2 regions of the Blastomonas sp. RAC04 genome follow, and region 2 is predicted to be linked to the other one. Evidence: predicted binding sites of a transcription regulator. Region 2 holds the regulator's gene; the other holds the start of a gene.
What was found. The regulator LexA, encoded in region 2, represses DNA repair genes until DNA is damaged. The targets are predictions, from matches to a motif close to GTTCCNCNCTTGTTCT.
Positions count from the first base shown of each region.

Region 1: recA (recombinase RecA) is a predicted target of LexA. The motif match lies at 4,822-4,837, and genes of this name have one in related genera.

Region 1 is NZ_CP016460.1:1,481,987-1,489,947, reverse strand. It holds gene dapA (4-hydroxy-tetrahydrodipicolinate synthase) at 1-555, shown strand, start outside; gene smpB (SsrA-binding protein SmpB) at 555-1,037, shown strand; gene BSY18_RS08030 (DUF2062 domain-containing protein) at 1,298-1,852, shown strand; gene BSY18_RS08025 (ATP-binding protein) at 1,966-4,428, shown strand; gene BSY18_RS08020 (response regulator) at 4,445-4,792, shown strand; gene recA (recombinase RecA) at 4,912-5,997, shown strand; gene alaS (alanine--tRNA ligase) at 6,174-7,961, shown strand, end outside.
Region 2 is NZ_CP016460.1:583,690-591,650, reverse strand. It holds gene BSY18_RS03920 (anthranilate synthase component I family protein) at 1-443, shown strand, start outside; gene BSY18_RS03915 (anthranilate synthase component II) at 440-1,060, shown strand; gene trpD (anthranilate phosphoribosyltransferase) at 1,057-2,058, shown strand; gene trpC (indole-3-glycerol phosphate synthase TrpC) at 2,055-2,849, shown strand; gene moaC (cyclic pyranopterin monophosphate synthase MoaC) at 2,849-3,319, shown strand; gene BSY18_RS03895 (molybdopterin molybdotransferase MoeA) at 3,319-4,521, shown strand; gene lexA (transcriptional repressor LexA) at 4,611-5,333, shown strand; gene BSY18_RS03885 (CHAT domain-containing tetratricopeptide repeat protein) at 5,504-7,961, shown strand, end outside.

The DNA.
Region 1 (7,961 bases), 900 kb from region 2:
CGCCCGGGCCAGGACGGCGTGCGTGCGCATTTCAAGGCGCTGACCGAGGCGTGCGACCTGCCGATCATGCTCTACAACGTGCCCGCGCGCACCGTCACCGACATCAAGGTCGAGACGATGGCCAAGTTGTCGCGCTTCCCCACCGTCATCGGGGTCAAGGATGCCACCGGTGATCTTGAGCGCGTGAGCGCCCAGCGCGCGCAGTGCGGCAAGAAGTTCTGCCAGATGTCGGGCAATGACGAGCTTGCGCTGGGCCACCGCGCGATGGGCGGGGTGGGCTGCATCTCGGTAACCGCAAACGTCGCCCCGGCGCTGTGCGCGCAGTTCCAGGCGGCGCTCGCCAAGGGTGATTACAAGGCGGCGCTGGCGCTCAACGACCGGCTGTATCCGCTGCATTCTGCGATGTTCTCGGATGCCTCGCCCGGCCCGGTCAAATATGCCATCAACCGCGTGCGGCCCGATTTCCTGCCCGATCTGCGGTTGCCGATGACCCCGCCTGACAAGAAGAGCCGCAAGGCGGTCGATGCCGCCCTGGTTCACGCCGGGCTTATTTGATGGCGCGGCCCAAACCGGAAGCCTTTGACAAGCAGAAGATCGTCGCCGAAAACCGGCGCGCGCGGTACGATTATGCCATCGATACGGTGTACGAGGCTGGCATCGCGCTGACCGGAACCGAGGTCAAGGCGCTGCGCTCGGGCCAGGGCTCGATCGCCGAAAGCTATGCCGAGGTGAAGGACGAGCAGATCTGGCTGATCAACTCGAGCATCCCCGAATACAGCCATGGCAACCGCGAGAACCACGAACCCAAGCGCCCCCGCAAGCTGCTGCTGCATTCGCGCGAGATCAGCAAGCTGCACGGCGCGGTCAACCGGCAGGGGATGACCCTGGTGCCGCTCTCTGTGTTCTTCAACGGCCGCGGCCGCGCCAAGGTCGAACTTGCACTCGCCAAGGGCAAGAAGGCCCCCGACAAGCGCGCCGCGACCAAGGAGCGCGAATGGAAACGCGACCAGGGCCGCATCATGCGCGACAAGGGCTAGCACCTGCCTTCAAGTCGCAGGCGGAGCGTGATGCTCGCGTCGGGCTCCGATCATCGAAAAAAGCCGTCGGTTCGTGACATGACGTGCGCCAGATCACGCAGGTCCGCTATGGGCTGTGCTGCAAGGGGTCGCTACCGATTCGCGCCGGAATTGGGTAAACGTCGTTTTAATCCATCATGGGCTATGGCCTTTTGCGGCGGTGTTCCCACATGGGGCATCGACGCTGGCGTAGCGATCGATAAGGGCACAAGGGTTTGGAGTTGACTGAAGGCCGGTTCAGCCGCTGGGTGGGACGCAATCTGCCGACGCGCGAGAGCATGGAGCAGAACCGCTTCATCAAGCCCTTTGCCGCGCGCGTGCTGCGCTCTGAACTGTGGCGCTTTACCCGGCGTTCGGTGCCGCGGGGCGTCGCCCTTGGCGTTCTTGTCGGCGTGATCATCCCGCTGGGCCAGATTTTTGCCGCAGCGCTGCTGGCGCTGCCGGTGCGCGCCAATGTGCCGGTGGCCGCGCTGACCACCTTCATCACCAATCCCTTCACCACGCCGCTGTTCTGGCTGGCAAGCTATCATATCGGCAGCTTCATCCTGCGGATCGATGCAACCACTTATGGCCAGCCGGTCGCCACCGCGCTCAACCAGCCGCATGTCGAAACCTGGATGGAATGGCTGACGGGCGCTGCCTCGATCACCGCCTTCGGGCTGGTCGTGCTGGCGGTTGTGCTCGCTGCGATCGGCTATCTTGCCAGCGCCATCGGCTGGCGGGTGTGGATCGCCGGCAAAAGGCGCCGCAGGCTGACGCGGGTGCGGCACTCCTGATCGCAACATCCTGCACCTGAGCCGCATCTGCAATTTGTAACGCTGCGCAACTTGCGCTAGCGTCACCCTCTTGCAGGCGGGGCCCTACGGCCGCGCAGGGGGACCCGACGACCTTGACCACCACCCGTGCCCGACCCGAGCTTGACTGGCCGGAATGGTTGCCCGCACTGCCCGATCCCGATGCACCCGATGCCCGCATCACCGCGCTGATCATTGTCGGCGCGCTGGTTCTGAGCGGCGGTTTGATCTGGCTGGCGCTGGGCGACTGGGTACCGCTGATGCTGTTTGCCGCGGGCCTGGTCGGGCTTGCCTCGCTGATCATGGTGTATCGCCGCCAGTTTCCCGCACGAGTGCAGGTGCAGGCCGCGCTGCCCGACTGGTCGGTCACCCATGCCGCAACCGATCACCCTGTCATCGCGCTCGCGATCACCGACGAGGCCGGGCGGATGATCTGCGCCAACCAGCGCTTTGTCGACCTGTTCGGCTCAGAGGTAGTTCCGCCCAAGCTGCCGTTGGCGGGGCAGGGGGGAGATTTGCTGGCCGAGGCCGGGCGTGACGCCTGGCGCGACGGCCATGGCGGCGCTGCAGGGCTGGTGACTGCAGGTACCCGGATCGATGCAGCGGTTCAGCGGGTGGGCCGCGGGCAGGATTATCTGCTGTGGCGGTTCGAGCCGGTGCAGAAGTTCGATCTCGCGCTCGAGGCTGATCAGATGCTGGCGGGTCGCCCTGGCCGGGCGCTGGGCGAGGGCGGTTTCATGGCCGCAGCGATCAGCCCGGAAGGCCGCATCCGCGCTGCCAACAGCGCCTTTGCCGCGCGCGCCGCGGGCGCCGAGGCGGGCAATGTCGTGGGGCGTGATCTTGCGAGCTTCCTGCGCGCGGATGAGCGCAACCGCATCTATTTCGAACGCGAGGGGCGCAAGGGCGTGCCGCTCAGGCTGTTCCATCTGCCGCTGGTCGATCCGTTGCACACCACCGATCCGGAGGAGCGCGAGAAGGCGCCCGCGCTGGTCGTGCTTATCGATGAAGACGCCAGCGGCATGGATAAGGGCACCGCGCTTGGCTATGTCCAGAACCTGCTCGGGCTGCTGCCGGTGGGTCTGGCGATGACCGATCGCGACGGGCGCTTCCTGTTCGCCAACGATGCCTTTATCCGCGCCGCCGGAATCACCGAAGGCACGCTGCCACCCTATCCGGGCGATCTGGTGGTGCGCGAGGACAAGGGCGCGCTGGCCGATGCGGTGCGCCGGCATGCCAGCGGCCAGGCGATGTCCGCCGATGTCGCGCTGCGGCTGCGGCACCAGCCTGACGAGCCAGTGACGATGTCGCTGGCAGGGCTGCGCGGCATGGGCGATGCTGCGGTGTTGCTCTCGATCAAGGACAACTCCGAGGAAAGCCGTCTCAAGCGCCAGGTCGCGCAGGCCAGCAAGATGCAGGCGATCGGCCAGCTCGCAGGCGGCGTTGCGCATGATTTCAACAATGTGCTGACCGCGATCATCGGCCATTGCGACCTGATGCTGATGCGGCACAGCCCTGGCGACAGCGACTATGACGACATCCAGCAGATCCGCAGCAACTCCAACCGCGCCGCCTCGCTGACCCGGCATCTGCTCGCCTTCTCGCGCCAGCAGACGCTGCGTCCGCAGGTGCTGCAGCTGCCCGATATCGTCTCGGACACCTCGGAGCTCTTGAAGCGGCTGATCGGCGAGAAGATCGTGCTCGAGGTGCAGCACGACCGCAATCTTGGCCCGGTGCGCGCCGATCCAGGGCAGCTCGAGCAAGTCATCGTCAATCTTGCGGTCAATGCGCGCGATGCGATGCTCGCCAAGCGCCCGCCGGGCGGCACGCTCACCATCCGCACGCGCAAGATCACCGCTGCCGAAGTGCGCGCGATGGCGAGCGATATCCTGCCCGCCGACGATTACAGCGCGATTCTGGTCGAGGACAGCGGGGTGGGCATCCCGCCCGATGTCCAGGCGCGGATCTTCGAGCCGTTCTTCACCACCAAGGATGTCGGCAAAGGCACAGGCCTTGGGCTCTCCACCGTATATGGCATCGTCAAGCAGTCTGGCGGCTACATCTTCGTCGATTCGGAAACGGGCAAGGGGACGACCTTCTCGATCTACTTCCCCGTCTATCGCGGTGGCGCGGTCGAACAACGCAGCCGCAAGCCGGTCAAGGTCAACGCGGGCCAATGGGGCAATGCCCGGCTGCTGCTGGTCGAGGACGAGGACATGGTCCGTGCCGTCGCAGAGCGTGCGCTGACCCGCCAGGGCTTCACCGTCGTCACCGCCACCGATGGCGAGGACGGGTTGGAGCGGCTCACCGACAGCGGTCCGTTCGATCTGGTGGTCAGCGATGTCGTGATGCCCAATCTTGATGGCCCCGGCATGGCGATGGAGATGCGCAAGCGCATGCCCGGCCTGCCGATCCTGTTCATGTCGGGCTATGCCGAGGAGACGCTGCGCCAGAGCATCTCGATCGACCAGGTCCATTTCCTTCCCAAACCGTTTTCGGTTGCGCAGATCGTCGATGCCGTCCACGGCGCGCTCGCGGCCGCGGCCACACCGACAGACTGAAAGAACGCCCCCAACCGTGCCTGAACCCCGGACATTCCTGATCGCCGAAGACGAGGCGATGATAGCCATGCTGCTCGAGGACTTTCTCGACCTTCTGGGACACAAGGTGGCGCATATCGTCGCCAGCCTGTCCGATGGGCTCGATGCCATCGCCAGCGGCGGGTTCGACGCCGCGATCCTCGACGTCAATCTGGCGCAGGACAAGTGCTGGCCGCTAGCCGATGCGCTGGAAGCTGCAGGCATCCCCTATATCTTTGCCACCGGCGGCGGCGATACCATCCCGCCGCTGCATGCCGACGCGCCGACGCTCGCCAAGCCCTATACCACCGCCTCGCTCGAAGCAGCGCTGGACAGGCTGGGATAAATTCATTCCGGTCTTGCTTTTCTGATAATGTTCCCTACTTGTTCCAGGAGAACAAATCATATACATCACTGAGTCGTTGCACCCGATGGCGGGAGCAACTAGGCAAGGGAGGCGTGGCAATGGCCGGGCAACTGAAACTCATCCAGACCGAAAAAGAGGCGAAATCCATGGACAGGCAAAAGGCGCTCGATGCAGCGCTGGCACAGATCGACCGGGCCTTCGGCAAGGGATCGGCGATGCGGCTGGGCTCCAAGGAGGCGATGCAGGTCGAGGCGATTTCGACCGGATCGCTGGGCCTGGATATCGCGCTGGGCGTTGGCGGACTGCCACGTGGCCGCGTGATCGAGATTTACGGGCCGGAAAGCTCGGGGAAAACCACGCTGGCGCTGCACGTGATCGCAGAAGCGCAGCGCACCGGCGGTACGGCCGCGTTCGTCGATGCCGAACACGCGCTTGATCCAGTCTATGCCAAGAAGCTGGGTGTCAATATCGACGAACTGATCGTTTCGCAGCCCGATACCGGCGAGCAGGCGCTCGAGATCGTCGATACGCTGGTGCGTTCGAACGCGATCGATGTGCTGGTGGTCGATTCGGTCGCGGCGCTGGTGCCGCGTGCGGAAATCGAGGGCGAGATGGGTGACAGCCATGTCGGCCTGCAGGCGCGTCTGATGAGCCAGTCGCTGCGCAAGCTGACCGGATCGATCAGCCGCTCGCGCTGCATGGTGATCTTCATCAACCAGCTGCGCATGAAGATCGGGGTGATGTACGGCAACCCGGAAACCACCACCGGCGGCAACGCGCTCAAGTTCTACGCCTCGGTGCGTCTCGACATCCGCCGCACCGGCCAGATCAAGGACCGCGACGATATCGTCGGCAACACCACCCGTGTGAAGGTGGTCAAGAACAAGGTCGCACCGCCGTTCAAGCAGGTCGAGTTCGACATCATGTATGGCGAGGGCATCTCCAAGATCGGCGAAATCCTCGATCTGGGCGTCAAGGCCGGGATCGTCGAGAAGTCGGGCAGCTGGTTCAGCCATGATTCGGTGCGGATCGGGCAGGGGCGTGAAAACTCCAAGACGTTCCTCAAGGAACACCCCGAAATGACCGAGAAGATCGAGGCGCTGATCCGCGGCCACAAGGACAAGGTCGCCGAGGAAATGATGACCGGACCCGATGCCGAAGATGGCGAAGGCGACGATATGTGAGCCGCCGCGGCGGTCCGTCGAAGCGCTGATGGCGCCGAGACGGGCTGCTGTCGGACGATGGTCATGAAACGGAAGAAGCACAGGCAAGGGCGGTGCGGCACAGAGGCCGCGCCGCCCTTTCATTTTTGCGCACATAACGCTTCAATCTCGCTGCAACTCGTCTTATGTCGCAAGCCATGACATCGACAAACGACATAAGGCGTTCATTCCTCGACTATTTCGGGGGCAATGGCCACGATATCGTGCCTTCGGCACCGCTGGTTCCGCACAACGACCCGACGTTGATGTTCGTCAACGCCGGGATGGTGCCGTTCAAGAACGTCTTTACCGGGCTTGAACAGCGCGCCAACCCGCGCGCGACCTCGTCGCAGAAATGCGTCCGCGCCGGTGGCAAGCACAACGATCTCGACAATGTCGGCTACACCGCGCGGCATCACACCTTCTTCGAGATGCTGGGCAATTTCTCGTTCGGCGATTATTTCAAGGAAGAGGCGATCCACCACGCCTGGACCCTGGTCAACAAGACCTGGGGCCTCGCCGCCGACAAGCTCACCGTCACCGTCTATCACACCGATGACGAGGCGTTCGATCTGTGGCGCAAGATCGCAGGGCTCCCTGAAGACCGGATCATCCGCATCGCGACCTCGGACAATTTCTGGTCGATGGGCGATACCGGGCCGTGCGGTCCGTGCAGCGAAATCTTCTACGATCATGGCGATCACATCTTCGGCGGCCCTCCGGGCTCGCCGGACGAGGATGGCGACCGGTTCATCGAGATCTGGAACCTCGTGTTCATGCAGTATGAACAGCACGCCGATGGCAGCCGCACCAACCTGCCGCGCCCGTCGATCGATACCGGCATGGGCATCGAGCGGCTCGCTGCGGTGATGCAGGGCGTACACGACAATTACGACATCGACCTATTCAAGGCGCTGATCGCGGCATCGGGCCAGGCCACCGGCACCCATACCACAGGCGAGAACCAGGCCAGCCACCGCGTGATCGCCGATCACCTGCGCGCCACCTCGTTCCTGATCGCCGATGGCGTGCTGCCTGCCAATGAAGGGCGTGGCTATGTGTTGCGCCGGATCATGCGTCGCGCAATGCGTCATGCGCATATTCTGGGCGCCGCCGATCCGCTGATGCACCGTCTGGTGCCGACCCTGGTCGCCGAAATGGGGCAGGCCTTCCCCGAGCTCGGCCGTGCGCAGCCGCTGATCGAGGAAACGCTCGAGCGTGAGGAAACCCGTTTCCGCCAGACGCTCGACAAGGGCTTGAAGCTGCTTGACGAGGCCACCGCCGATCTCGGCGAGGGTGCAGTGCTGGCGGGTGAAACCGCGTTCAAGCTCTACGACACCTTCGGCTTCCCCTATGATCTCACCGAAGATGCGCTGCGGTCCAGAGGGCTTGGCGTCGATCGCGCCGGGTTCGACATCGCGATGGCCGCGCAGAAGGCTGCTGCGCGCGCCGCATGGAAGGGCTCGGGCGAAGCGGCTTCGGCGGATATCTGGTACGACATCGCCGAACGCGAGGGCGGCACCGAGTTCACCGGCTATACCGCCACCGAAGGCGAGGCGCAGGTCGTCGCACTGCTGCGCGATGGCGCCGAGATCGTTTCGGCCAGCGAAGGCGACACCGTTACCATCCTGGTCAACCAGACGCCGTTCTATGGTGAAAGCGGCGGCCAGATGGGCGATGCCGGGCGGATCACTTCGCTTGGCGGTCTCAAGGCCGTGGTCGATGACACCTCAAAGCCGCTTGGCCGTCTGCACGCGCACCAGGCGCGGGTCGAGGCGGGCAGCATTGCCGTCGGCGATACCGTGCATCTGGCGGTCGATGTCGAACGGCGCGATGCGCTGCGCGCCAACCACAGCGCCACTCACCTGCTTCACGCTGCGCTGCGCAACCATCTGGGCGGGCACGTCACCCAGAAGGGATCGATGGTCGGTCCCGACCGTCTGCGC
Region 2 (7,961 bases):
AAGCGGGCACGGTGCGGGTCACCGACAGCTTCACGGTCGAGCAGTACAGCCATGTGATGCACATCGTCAGCAACGTGGTAGGCGAACTTGTGGACAACCGCGATGCCATCGATGCGCTGTTCGCAGGGTTCCCGGCAGGCACGGTCAGCGGCGCGCCCAAGGTGCGCGCGTGCGAGATCATTGCCTCATTGGAGCCCGAGACGCGCGGCGCATATGCGGGCGGCGTCGGCTATTTCGCCCCCGATGGCTCGGTCGACAGCTGCATCGTGCTGCGCACCGCGATTGTCCGCGATGGCACGATGCATGTCCAGGCGGGCGCAGGCATCGTCGCCGACAGCGTTCCCGAATACGAACAGCGCGAATGCGAAGCCAAGGCCGGCGCCCTGTTCGCCGCCGCGCGCGAAGCCCTGCGGCTGGCCAGCGAAGCAGGATACGGCCAATGATCCTTGTCATCGATAACTACGACAGCTTCACCTACAACCTGGTCCATTACCTGATGGAGCTGGGTGCCGACGTGCGCGTCGAGCGCAACGATGCGCTTACTGCGCGCGAGGCGATTGCGACCAACGCGCAGGCGTTCCTGATCTCGCCCGGCCCCTGCACCCCCAACGAGGCGGGGATCTCGCTCGATCTGGTCGCGGCGTGTGCAGATGCCGGAAAGCCGCTGCTCGGTGTGTGCCTGGGCCACCAGGCGATCGGCCAGCATTTCGGCGGTGAGGTGATCCGCGGCGGGCTGATGCACGGCAAGACCTCGCCGGTGGTGCACGATGACAGCGGGATGTTCAAAGGCCTGCCCTCGCCCTTCCAGGCGACGCGCTATCACTCCTTGGTGGTGCCCGAAGCCAGCCTGCCACCCGAGCTGCACGTCAATGCGCGGGTCGCGGTGGAGGACGGCACGACGCCGCATGTCATGGGCTTTGCCCACGCGACCCTTCCGATCCATGGCGTCCAGTTCCACCCGGAGAGCATCGCGACGCAGTTCGGCCACCGGATTCTTGCCAATTTCATGACGATCGCCGGGCTGGATGTCCGCCCGATGCGCGCGGAGCTGCTCGCATGACCCGCCTGCCCGACACCATCCATCCGCTGAGCCGCGACGCCGCTGCCGAGGCCTTCACCGCGATCCTCGACGGCACGGTCGATGACGAGGCGATCGCGCAGTTCCTGATCGCCCTGTCCGAACGCGGCGAGACCGCGATCGAGATCGCCGCCGCCGCGCAGGCACTGCGCGACCGGATGATCCCCATCGCCGCGCCTGCAGGGGCGGTCGATGTGTGCGGCACCGGCGGCGATGGCCATCACAGCCTCAACGTCTCGACCGCCGTCTCGCTGGTCGTCGCCGCCTGCGACGTGCCCGTCGCCAAGCACGGCAACCGCGCCGCCTCGTCCAAGGCGGGCGCCGCCGACACGCTCGAGGCTTTGGGGATGGACATGACCGCCGCAGGTGCAACGGCTGAGCAATCGTTGGCCGAGATCGGCATCTGCTTCCTGTTCGCGGTAAACCACCACCCCGCAATGCGGCGTATCCAGCCGATCCGGCAGAAGATCGGCAAGCGCACGATCTTCAACCTGATGGGACCGCTCGCCAACCCGGCTCGCGTCAGGCGCCAGCTGATCGGCATCGCGCGCCCCGGCTATGTGCACGTCTATGCCGAGGCGCTCGAGATGCTGGGCACCGAACATTCGCTGATCGTCTCGGGCGACGAAGGGCTCGACGAGCTGTCACTGGCTGGCGGCAACGAGGTCGCCGATATCGGCGCGGACGGCGTGATCATGAAGCGCTGGCAGGCGAGCGATGCCGAACTGCCGGTGCACCCGATCGAGGCGATCCGCGGCGGCGATGCGGCGTTCAACGCGGCCGCGTTGCGCCGTCTGCTGCAGGGCGAGAGCGGAGCCTACCGCGATGCAGTGCTGTTCAACGCAGCCGCCGCGCTGCTGATCGCGGGCGAGGTCGACACGCTGGCCGACGGCGCCGAAGAGGCGGCTGAAGCGATCGACAAGGGGCTGGCCAACGCCCTGCTCGACTGCTGGATTGATTTTACGAAAGCCGCGGCATGAACAAGCTGGAAGAAATCTGCTCGGTCAAGGGAATCGAGGTCGAACGCCGCAAGGGCCTTGCCTCGCTGGCCGAGATGGAGCGCCGCGCGGCCGACGCGACAGCGCCGCGTGGCTTTGCCAAAGCGCTGGTCGAAAAATCGCTCACCGGTTTCGGCCTGATCGCCGAGATCAAGCGCGCCAGCCCATCCAAGGGCCTGATCCGCGCCGATTTCGACCCTGCAGCGCATGCCGCAGCCTATCAGGCGGGCGGCGCTGCATGCCTGTCGGTGCTCACCGATATGCCGTATTTCGAAGGGCATGACGATTTCCTGCTCGCCGCGCGCGCCGCCTGCGACCTGCCCTGCCTGCGCAAGGACTTCATGGTCGATGTCTGGCAGGTCGCCGAAAGCCGCGCGCTGGGCGCTGATGCGGTGCTGATCATCGTTGCCGCATTGGACGACGCGACGATGGCGGATATCGAGACCGCCGCGCTCGACCTTGGCATGGACGTGCTGGTCGAGGTGCACGACGAGAACGAGCTGGAACGCGCCCTCAGGCTGCGCTCGCCGCTCATCGGGGTCAACAACCGCGACCTGCGCAGCTTCAAGACCGATATCGCCAACACCGAGCGGCTGGTGAAGCTGATCCCCGAAGGTTACATCCCCGTATCGGAAAGCGGCATCTACACGCACGAGGATTGCGTGCGGCTGAGCAAGCATGGCGTGCGCAGCTTTCTGGTCGGGGAATCGCTGATGCGGCAGGACGATATCACCCGCGCAACGCGGCTGCTGCTCACCGGATCGGCGGACTGATGGCTGACCTCACCCATCTCGACGCCAGCGGAGCGGCGCACATGGTGGACGTCTCCGCCAAGGCCGACTCCGTGCGCGAGGCGGTGGCCGAAGGCATGATCAGCATGGCGCCCGAGGTGATCGCCGCGATCCGCGCGGGCGACATCAAGAAGGGCGACGTGCTGGGCACCGCGCGCATCGCTGGCATCATGGCGGCCAAGCAGACCAGCAGCCTGATTCCGCTGTGCCACCCGCTGCCGATCAGCAGCGTGTCGGTAGAGTTCGAATATACGGGCGCCGGCGTCCGCGTGGAAACCCGCGTGCGCACTTCGGGCAAGACCGGGGTGGAGATGGAGGCGTTGACTGCCGGCAGCATCGCGCTGCTCACCATCTACGACATGGCCAAGGCGCTGGACAAGGGCATGGTTATCGGCCCCGTCCGTCTGCTCGCCAAGAGCGGCGGCAAATCGGGCGACTGGATCGCGCCCTGATGGCGGGCGGCCTGATCGCGCTGGCCGAGGCACAGAAGCGGCTGCTCGCGCTCGCCACCACAAAGCCTGCCAACTCGGTCGGATTGCTCGAGGCGAACGGCCATATCCTCGCCGAACCACTGGTTGCCTGGCGCAGCCAGCCGGCAGCCGACCTGTCCGCGATGGATGGCTATGCCGTGCGCGCCGTCGACCTGCCCGGCCCATGGACGGTCATCGGCGAAAGCGCCGCCGGGCGGCCTTTCGATGGCGCGATGGGCGCAGGCGAAGCGATACGCATCTCCACCGGCGCGATCGTCCCTGCCGATGCCGATGCGGTGGTGGTGCAGGAAGACACTGGCATCGATGGCGCCACGCTGACCCTGACCGGCGACGGACCCGCGCGACCCGGTGCACACATTCGCCGCGCGGGGCATGATTTTGCCGAAGGTGCGCTGCTCGCTGCGGCGGGCACGCGGGTAGACGCTCGGCTGATCGCGCTGGCTGCGATGGCTGGGCACGGCACGCTCAGCGTTCACGCGCCGGTGCGTGTGACGATCCTGAGCACCGGCGACGAGCTGGTCGCGCCCGGCACTCCGCTGCCCAGCCCCGCGCACATCCCGGCCAGCAACGGCATCATGCTCTCGGCCATGCTGCAGGGGCTTCCGGTGGACATCACCATGCCGCCGCTGCTGCCCGACCGGCTCGATATCATCGCAGCGGCGCTCGCCGACCACCGCGACGCCGATATCATCGTCACCACCGGCGGCGCCTCGGTAGGCGACCACGACCTCATCCAGCCCGCACTGCTCCAGAGCGGCGGAACGCTCGATTTCTGGCGGATCGCGATGCGCCCGGGCAAGCCGGTGATGGTCGGGAGGATGGGCGATGCCATCGTGCTGGGCCTGCCGGGCAATCCGGTGTCGTGCTATGTCACCGCGCTGCTGCTGCTGCTTCCGCTGGTCAGGACCTTCGCCGGATATCAGTACGTTCTGCCTGATATCTCGCAAGCCAGGGCCGGCACCACCTTCCCCGCAAATGGCACCCGCCAGGACTTCATGCGCGCGCAGATCGATGGCGGGCGGCTGTTCCCGGTATCGAGCCAGGACAGCGGCGCGCTGTCCTCCTTGCATGCCGCCGATGCGCTGGTCGTTCGCGCCGTGCACCAGCCTGAAGCCGCGCCCGGCGACCTGCTCGACTATATTGCGCTTCGCTCCGGGGCGTAACACAAGGTCTTGACCTGACCGGCTTTGTTTCGTAATTGTTCCGTATTCGTTCGACCGCCGATCCACCGGCGCAGAAAGGAACATTCAGCATGCTGACCCGCAAACAACACGATCTGATCCGCTTCATCCAGGTACGGCTGGAGGAAGACGGCATTTCCCCCTCGTTCGAGGAGATGAAGGAAGCGCTGGATCTCAAGTCGAAGTCGGGTGTCCACCGGCTGGTCAGTGCGCTGGAGGAACGCGGTTTCATCCGCCGTCTGCCCAACCGTGCGCGCGCGCTCGAAATCCTCAAGCTGCCCGAAGCGAGCGTCAAGCCGCGCGCCAAGGAACTGGCCGCGGCCGCCGCTGCCAAGACCGATGCGGCCAAGAGCAACATCGTCAGCATGGACGCAGTCCGCAAGGCGCAGCCGCCGGTCGCTGCCAACAACAATGTGCTGGAAATTCCTCTGCATGGCCGGATCGCTGCGGGCGCACCGATCGAAGCATTCGAGGGCACCGAAATCCTTCCCGTGCCCGCCGCGCTGCTGGGCAGCGGCGAGCATTATGCGCTCGAGGTGTCGGGCGATTCGATGATCGAGGCAGGGATTCTCGATGGCGATTTCGCGCTGATCCTGCGCACGGAATCGGCGCGCGATGGCGAGATCGTGGTGGCGCTGGTCCGCGGCGAAGAAGCAACGCTCAAATATCTGCGCCGCGAAAACGGCCGCATCCGGCTCGATCCGGCCAATGCCTCCTATGATCCGCAATATTATGCGCCGCACGAAGTGCAGGTGCAGGGCAAGCTTGCAGGCCTGCTGCGCCGCTATCACTGACCAGCCTCGCTGACGAGCACTGCACGGCACCCGCGTCACCCTGGAGGTTGACCGGGACAGCACCGGGCTGTCCCGTTTTCGCTACAGTCCCAGGCGCAAGAAATCGCTTTTCATTTGGAATACGGCTGTCCAAGCTGCCCAGGTCTGCGATCGAGAACCGGGGGGCCCCTATGATCAAAGCTGCAGTGGCACTGGCGAGCGGTATCGGTCTGTTTCTGGGGGCACCAGCCCATGCCGCACCCGATCGCACGAGGCTGGACGCCCTGATCACGCAGTTCGAGGCCGCCGATGCCAACAGCGATGTCGAGGGTTATCGCAAGATCGCCGACCAGACCCTCGCCGAGGCACGGCGGCTCTATCCTGCCGGCCATCCCGAGATCGCCGCACGCGCGCTGTACGTCGCCCAGGCGCTGGCTGCTTCGGGCGAGATGGATCCGGCCAAAGCCGAGGTCGACAGGATCATCCCCGTGCTTGCGGGCGCGCAGGGATACAAGGCGGACTGGCGCAATGCGCTCAGCCTGCGCGCCTATATCCTCAACTTCAAGGGCGATCATGCCGGTGCGCTGGCGATCAACGAACAGCTCGCCGCCGAATATGCCAGCGATCCGTCAAGCCAGGGCATTCGCGACCATGCCGTAACGCTGTCGAACCTGGCAGCGTCGTATCTCGAACATGGCCGTCTCGATGACGCGCTCGCGCGCAACGCCGAGGCGATCCGCATTGGCCTCGCGCTGGATCCCGTCCCTCAGGACGTCGCCATCTGGAGCGCCAACCGGGTCGTCTATTTCTATTCCGCCGGGCGCACCGAAGACGCCATCGTCACCGCGCAGGAAGGCATCTCGCAAGCAGGCGGCGCCCTCGGCACCGATCACCCGGCGATGGCCAACCTCTACGCCAATCTCGGCGCGATCCTCATGCGGATCAACCGTCCGCACGATGCCATGGCGCCGATCCGGCAGGCCTATGAACTGATCGAAAAGGCCAATGGCGGCCCCAACCAGAACAGTGCGACGATGCGGACGCAGTTCGCCCAGGCGCTGGTGCGGGCCGGGCAGCACAAGGATGCCCTCGCCTTTCTCGATTATGCCACGCCGATCATCGATGCCCAATTGGGCGCGCAGAGCGACCGGTCGCTGGTGGCCCGCGATACGCGGCTGGTTGCGCTGATCGCGCTCGGCCAGGGTGCGCAGGCCGAAGCGCTGGCCAGGGAGCTGCTGGCGGTGCGCGATGCGCGGCTGCCCGATGGCCACAGGGACCGCGCCAATACGCGCGACAATCTCGCCAAGGCCGCCTTCTCGATCGAGAATTGGGCAACCGCGCGCGATGCAGCCGCGCAGGCCGTGGACTTGCGCAGCAAGGCGCTCTCCCCCGACCATCCCGATCTGCTGCTGTCTCGGGCATTTCTGCTGCGCGTGGAGGACCGCGGCGACTTGCGCCCGGCAACCGAGCTCGTCGCCGAGGCGCGCCAGGTTTTCGAGGCGCTGACCTTGAACGCGCAGCTTGCCCGCGGGTCCGCCCAGGCAGAGCGCCAGCGGCCCGCTTATGGCTGGCTGGCAGAGGTGTTCGCGCGGCGCGGTGCGGCAGACGATGCCTTCCGCGCTCAGCAATGGGCGGCGCGCACCGCGCTCGACGACACGCTGGCGATCGCGGCGAGCGAGCTTTCCGCCAAGGCAGACCCCCAGCTTGCCAGCCTGCTGGTGCGACGCCGCGAACTGGTGGCGGCGCGCCAGGGGCTGGAGGCGCGGATCGATGCCAATGGCGCGCGCCCAGATCCAAAGTTTGATCTGGCGGGCGTTTCGAACGATCTGGCCGGAAACCGCAGCGAGATCGCTGCACTCGATGCCGGACTGACCCCCGAGCAGCGCAACAGCCTGATGTTTGCCCCCGCAAGCGTGAAGGACATTCAGGCGACCGGCGCGCGGGGCGACGTCAGCATCATGATCACCGATATCGGCGACAGCTGGCTGGTGACCGCGCTGGATGCCGGACGCGTGCTGCAGACCCTTGTCGGCGCCGATGCTCCGGTGGACGCGCTCGTCGCGCAGCTGCGCGCCGTGGCTGATCCGACGGGCGATGGTGTGCTCGACCGGGCCGCATCGTCGCAGCTGTTTGCAGCGCTTTTCCCGGGCGAAACCGCAGCGCTGGTGCGCTCGGCGCGTCAGCTTTACGTGACCGCCAACGGCTCGCTGGGGTCCCTGCCCTTCGGCTTGCTGTCGGCCGATCGCGCCGGCCGTGGGTTGCTCATGGAGAAATCGACCATAGTGCGGCGGGTGGGCGTGCCACGCGGCCGGACGGCGGCCTTCGCGCCCACCGGCAACACACTCGTCGCCTTTGGCGGCGTAAAAGGCGCGCCCGCGCGAACCTTGATGGCGATGCGCTCGGCGAGCACCGCAAGGACGATTGCCGATCTGCCCGACCTGCCCGATTCACGGCGCGAACTGGCCGCGCTCGGCCAGGCGATCGGCACCGGGTCTGCGCAGCTTCTGGTCGGCGATGACGCCACCGAAGAGGCATTACGCCGCGCCGCTGTCCCGCCCGGCGCGGTGCTGGCCTTTGCCACCCATGGCCTGCTTTCTGGCGAGCTCGACGGGTTGAGCGAACCCGCGCTGTTGCTGTCGCCCGCAGGCA